Rhodoligotrophos appendicifer: one gene and its partner. The protein of the gene in region 1 interacts with the protein of each later gene in a pairwise test. Links are inferred from orthologs where the notes say so. Each region holds a gene or a part of one and is shown on either strand. Other genes may lie near its edges. The genes, in order: recR and recO.

Region 1 (3,178 bases):
GTTCCACCCGCTTTCGCAGTCCATAGGAAAGTGTGCCGGCCACAGCCTTTCGAACATGCTGGATCTCGAGAAAATCGATGATGTCTTCCACCTTTCGGCGGTGCTCGAGTTCCTCTTTCTGCGCGCCTCCAATCCAATAGAACGCCCCATTGAAGAGGTTGTTCTTCAGCAGATGGTGCCGGCCGACCATGATGTTGTCGAGCACGCTCATGTGATTGAAGAGCGCCAGATTTTGAAAGGTCCGGCCGATACCCAGAGCGGCACGCTTGTTTGGCCTTATTCGAGTGATATCGCGGCCTTCGAAAAAGACCCGCCCCTCGCTCGGCGAATATCTCCCGGAGATGCAGTTCAAGAGCGAAGTTTTACCTGCGCCATTGGGCCCGATAATGGAGAAGAGCTCTCCTCGGCGCACCTCGAAACCCACAGCGCTGAGTGCTTTCAGACCCCCAAACCGCAGCGAGATGTCACGCATCTCGAGCAGCACCGTGGCCGCCGCAGTCCCTGCCGCAGCAATATTTCTGTCGACTTGCGTGATGTGCAAGCCCCTCCTCGTCTCCTGGAGACGCGGCAATGCCGGCGCCTCCTTCCCATAATGTCCGACCGGTCGAAGCCGAGACAACCTGCTCGATCACCGCCGAGCTTAGGCCTACTCAATCGACCTTTAGATCGAGGGTCAAGTTAGCCTTTGGCTTAAGGATGAAGGAGTGATCAGCAGAGGGGCTAGAGAAACCACCGGAGCCAGGGTGGCCGTCGAGGATGAACCTGGAGCCCGGCGAGGTCTCGCCAAGACTGCCCCCCTCGGCACATCAACCTCTAGAGCGGGCTGTAGGTGTCAAAATGGCGGGGATTCAAGGAACGATATTCTGTCTGGTTCTGGCGGAGGGAGAGGGATTCGAACCCTCGATACGGTTTCCCGTATACACACTTTCCAGGCGTGCGCCTTCAACCACTCGGCCACCCCTCCGTGCCGACGCAATTCCGTCCGGCGCGCCGGCAATATACGCAACATGGGGGGTCATGCAAGCAGTCGTCGCTGCAAATCTTGACATTCCCCGGTTGCTTGCATCGCTTCTGAGCGTAGCCATGGTGTTTTCATCAGCGGAGAGAGGCCATCATGCTCGATGGACCAGTGGGAAGTCTCAAGTCCCCTGGCCACTGGGAGGTACGCTAGTTAGGTGCTAACTGTTGAGAGATGCTTCTGAGATTGACCAAAAGTCCGATTGTGTCCGTGCGAAGAGCTGACACCATGGCTCCCTTTGTTTTTGGCCTACAAGGCTCGTCGCGCCTTGATGGCGGCAGTCAAAGTCCCCTCGTCCAGATAGTCCAGCTCGCCTCCAACCGGAACGCCGTGCGCAAGTCTTGAGACCGTCACCTCCAGCCCCTTCAGCCGATCCATGATGTAATAGGCTGTGGTTTGGCCATCGACCGTTGCATTGACGGCCAGTATGACCTCCTTGACGTCTGCTGCGGCACTGCGACGGATCAAAGCGTCGATGGAGAGATCATTGGGACCCACGCCTTCGATCGCAGACATGACGCCCCCGAGCACGTGGTAAAGGCCGCTATTGGCCCTTGCGCGCTCCAATGCCCAAAGATCACTCACATCCTCCACGACGCAAAGGATTGAGCGATCCCGCCGCGGATCGGAGCAGATGCCACAAGGATCCGTTGTGTCTACATTTCCGCAGTTTCCACAGATCCTCACCGCCTCATCAACCTTCCGCAGGGCAGTAGCGATGGGATCCAGGAGTCGTGCACGATTTTTTATGAGGTGGAGAACAACCCGCCGGGCCGACCGAGGGCCAAGGCCTGGTAGTTTCGCCAAGAGGTGAATAAGGCCTTCGATCTCTTCGCCGACAACTTGTCTGGTCATACCCTCAAAAGCCGAGATTGAGGCCCGGTGGTAAAGCGATACCTCCCGTCAACTCCTTCATCTGCTCGGCGACGACTCCCTCCATCTTCTGCCGGGCATCCGCGTGCGCTGCAATAATCAGATCTTCCAGGATCTCGGGATCGTCGCTGAGAACGGTCGGGTCGAGCTTGATACCTTTCATCGCACCCTTCCCGTTGAGAGTCACGGTCACCAGGCCGGCCCCCGAACTCCCTTCGATGTCCAAGGATTCGAGACGAGACTGCATATCCTGCATACGCGACTGCATGTCTTGGAATTGTTTCATCATGTCGCCGATGTTCTTCATCTCTCAGGAGTCTCCTCTACGAATTTCGTCATCGACGGCATCTTCCGCCAATCTCTGGTCAATGGCCGACAAGTCCTTCACGTCAACGATTTCGGCTCCCTTGAACCGCTCGAGGAACGCCTGCACCGACGGGTGGCTGCGAGCCTCCTCGAAGAGGCTCTCCCTTCGATAACGATCTTGTTCGGCGATAGGTTTCTCACCCCCCGCCTTAGTGACCGATACCATCCATCTTTGACCCGTCCATTGCTCGAGCTTCCTCGACAACTCATTCGCCAGACCCTGTGGGGCTCCGGGTTCGAGGGCGATGTCGAGTTGGCGCGCGCGCATCTGGACGGGTCTCACATACCGTTCCAGGGAATCCTTCAGCTTGAGATCCCGTTTATCTCCCGCCAGCGTGGCGATATCGCGAAACGATGTGAGCCGAACCCCATCATCAACTGTTGTCGGTTGAGAAACCGGCTCTGCGACGGCCAGTATCGTCTGCGAATGTGCTGCAGCTCTCGAAGCGAGAGTGTTCGGGGGCGTTGATTGCCGGGTCTCGATGCTCTGCGGAGGTTGAGAAATGTGTCCAGTCGGCTCCGATTTCTGTTCCGGGCGGCGCGCCACACTACCTTCTGCTATTTCCCGAGGCGTCGGGAGATCAGCGACGTAGGCCATCCTGATGATAACCATTTCGGCCGCAGCCAGGGCATGGCTCGCCTGACTGACCTCCTCCGTTCCCTTGAGCAGCATCTGCCAAGCCCGAGTGAGGACGGGAATAGACAGGCGGTCAGCGAGCGAGGCGCCTTGGAGACGCTCCACTTCTGATCGGGATGGGTCCTGCGCAGAACTTGGCACGACTTTAAGACGAGTGACCCAATGCGTCAGCTCGGCGAGGTCGCCCAGAATTGTCACCGGTTCGGCGCCTAACTCGTAGAGATGCTTGAGTTGACCCAGGGCCGCTGGAACATCGCCCCGCATGACAGTCTCGAACAAGGAGA
Region 2 (3,099 bases), on another replicon or contig:
CGGAACTCCTGATAAATCGTTTGGAGGCGTCGTGACCGATCTCAACGTGCCATCGACAGAGGAGATGAGCCGCTGTGGCTTCGTAGCGCTAATTGGAGCGCCCAACGCGGGTAAGTCGACACTGATTAATGCCCTTGTCGGCACGAAAGTGGCGATTGTTACGCCGAAGGTGCAAACGACCCGCGCACCCTTGCGCGGAATTGCAATGGAACAGCAAAGCCAGATCATCATCTTGGACACGCCCGGCATTTTTACTGCGCGAAGGTCGCTCGATGAGGCGATGGTAGAATCGGCTTGGGCGGGCGCTTCGGACGCGGACATTGTGATCATGATTACTGATGCGCGGAGGGGGCTAGATGATGATGCCGAATCAATAATCCAGCGCCTTCGCGAATCCGAATTTGAAGCGCATCTGGTATTGAACAAGGTCGATCTCATAAGGCGTGAGGAATTGTTGGAGACAGCCAAGATTTTCAATGATCGCTTCGGTTTCGGCCGAACGTTCATGATCTCGGCTTTGACGGGGGACGGGCTGGCTGGCTTGCGGAGTTTTCTCGCCGATACAGTGCCCAAAGGGCCTTGGCTATACCCCGAAGATCAGGTTGCTGATGCTCCGCTACGGCAGATTGCTGCCGAGATCACCCGAGAGAAGCTTTTCCTGAAGCTTCACCAGGAACTTCCATACGCCTCGACGGTCGAAACTGAAGCTTGGACTGAACAAAAGGATGGTTCGGTTCGCATTGACCAGGTGATCTATGTCGAGCGAGATGGACAAAAGAAGATTGTTCTGGGCAAGGGCGGAGAGACAATCAAGGCGATTGGACAAGCGGCGCGTAGGGAGATCGGGAAGTTCGTGGGGGTCCCCGTGCACCTGTTTTTGTTCGTTAAAGTCCGTGAAAAATGGAGTACTGACCCAGAACGGCTGCGGATGATGGGGTTAGTACCACCGAGCCGCTCCTGACCGATGCACTGGCGTGAAGAAGGGATCATACTAAGTGTTCGCCGCCATGGCGAAAGCAGCGGTATTGTGGAGGTGTTCAGCCGAGGCCACGGGCGAACTCTTGGATTGGTTCATGGCGCACGGTCCAAGTCGAGACGGCCGGTGCTTCAACCGGGCAACGTGGTGGACGCGAGTTGGCGGGCGCGCCTGTCGGAGCAACTTGGGACATTTTCACTGGAGGCTGTAAGTCTGAAGGCCGGGCTTCTTATGGAAAATCCTGCCCGTCTGGATGCGCTCCTGAGCTCTGTGTCTCTGATCCAGATGGTTCCCGAACGAGAATCGCATCCCAAACTATATGATGCATTCCGTTTCGTGTTGGACGTGCTGGATCAGGACGCACTCTGGTCAACTCTTCTTGTGCGATGGGAACTCGGCCTCCTGGAGGAACTTGGCTATGGGCTCGATCTGACAGGGTGCGCCGGGGGAGGATCGGCAGCGCATTTGATCTATGTCTCACCGCGATCAGGGAAAGCGGTGAGTGCAGAAATGGGCGCGAACTATCACGACCAACTGTTAGCCCTTCCATCTTTCCTGCGCGGCGAAACGAACCAACAGATCGGTAAGCGGGAAGTTCTTGATGGCTTCCGCCTTACGGGCCATTTCTTGTTGCGGCACATATTGGCCCCGCGCGGTTTGGGCCTCCCTGAAGCCCGCTTGCGGCTGGTATCGAGGCTCGAGGACCAATTGTGATGGCGGCTGATGTTGCAGCAAGTTACCCCTCGCGGTAGGCAGAGGCTGTTCTCTAGTTTAAGGAGCCGATCATGTTAGGGCGTCTGAACCACGTTGCCATAGCTGTGCCAGATCTGGCGGTGGCAATAGCGAATTATCGCGACAATCTAGGGGCCAGCGTCTCCGCTCCCCAGAAAGAGCCCGAGCATGGAGTGACCGTCGCATTTGTAGAGCTGGCGAACACTAAGATTGAATTCCTCGAACCGCTTGGTGATGAGTCTCCGATCGCCGCCTTTATGGAGCGCAATCCGCAGGGCGGAATACATCATATTTGCTATGAGGTAGACGACATCTTTGCAGCCCGCGACCATCTGAAGGCTCAAGGTGCGCGAGTGTTAGGCAGTGGTGAGCCGAAGATTGGGGCACATGGAAAACCTGTTCTTTTCCTGCATCCTAAGGACTTCCTTGGGACCTTAGTGGAATTGGAACAGGCATGAACTTTACGAGCGGGATAGCGATCTACTTTATTATTTGGTGGTTGGTATTGTTTACTGTATTGCCATTTGGTGCCTACAGCCCTCATCAACTTGATGAAGATGGGACATCAGAAAAATCACAGCCTTCTTCTCGCGATCCGCAAATTTTCCGCAAGTTCACAATTACAACTGTAATCGCGTCCGTAGTTTTTATTTTTGTTTATTTAATTGTGACAAATAAATATATCTCGCTCCTTGATATACCTTTTTTGGAAAGCTTGAGGCCCTATTCTTGAATTTTTTTTCCGAAAGATTCGGTTCTTTGTACTACGCAAGTTGCAAACACTTCTAAACAAAAAAACAAGGCTTTCGCCTTGTTTTTATAGTTTCAAAAGTGGTCCCTTAACTCTCGATATCGCCTCATCCAGAGCTTCTCGCGCGGGATTTCACATCCTCTTTACGCTGTAAGACCTCTCCTCCCCAGACTTGGGCCGTTAGGGCCTGCTTTGCAGCTCGCATAGAGACAACGCAGCCATTGGTTCTTCTTGTTATAACAGCACCCTAGAGAAGTCCGTCGCGCGTGTCATCTGAAATTTTGGCTTTCTTGTGATCAACCTGTAGTTCCTTGAAAGAAGATCAAAGATTAAATGTCAGTGCTCCTGTCCTATTGTGCGGTGCAACTTGGGAAAGACTGCGGGCCCTTGTTTTCTTGACGACATCGCTTAAAAGGTGCGGTGCACCGGCCCCTAGTCGCCTTAAGAGTGCGATATTCGACACTGCTTATGGATTTCCACGATGCTCCTTAGTCGCTACTTTCTGCCTACTCTCCGCGAGGATCCGAAGGAGGCCGAAATCGTCTCCCATCGGCTCATGCTGCGGACCGGAATGATCCGTCAGGAAAGCGCGGGTATTTATTCATGGCTGCCTTTGGGCTTCCGTGTCCTCAAAAGGATC

Evidence for each region.
Region 2: the proteins of recR (region 1) and recO interact in binary tests that used the Escherichia coli proteins (3 or more experiments, as listed by UniProt). The link is inferred for Rhodoligotrophos appendicifer from one-to-one orthologs.

Annotation. Positions count from the first base shown.
Region 1 is NZ_VHKL01000001.1:564,842-568,019, forward strand. The notes cover bases 71-2,925. They hold recR (recombination mediator RecR), read right to left. Parts: upstream 1,874-2,925; coding sequence 1,268-1,873; downstream 71-1,267. Other genes in these bases: FKM97_RS02615 (ABC transporter ATP-binding protein), read right to left, coding at 71-472; FKM97_RS02630 (YbaB/EbfC family nucleoid-associated protein), read right to left, coding at 1,878-2,198; FKM97_RS02635 (DNA polymerase III subunit gamma/tau), read right to left, coding at 2,202-2,925. Also shown: more of FKM97_RS02615, read right to left, coding at 1-70; more of FKM97_RS02635, read right to left, coding at 2,926-3,178. UniProt on the Escherichia coli protein: May play a role in DNA repair. It seems to be involved in an RecBC-independent recombinational process of DNA repair. It may act with RecF and RecO.
Region 2 is NZ_VHKL01000007.1:85,200-88,298, reverse strand. Bases 52-2,827 are described here. They hold recO (DNA repair protein RecO), read left to right. Parts: upstream 52-964; coding sequence 965-1,690; downstream 1,691-2,827. Other genes in these bases: FKM97_RS16150 (DUF1467 family protein), read left to right, coding at 2,163-2,441; mce (methylmalonyl-CoA epimerase), read left to right, coding at 1,762-2,166; era (GTPase Era), read left to right, coding at 65-961. Also shown: rnc (ribonuclease III), read left to right, coding at 1-35; proS (proline--tRNA ligase), read left to right, coding at 2,941-3,099. UniProt on the Escherichia coli protein: Involved in DNA repair and RecF pathway recombination.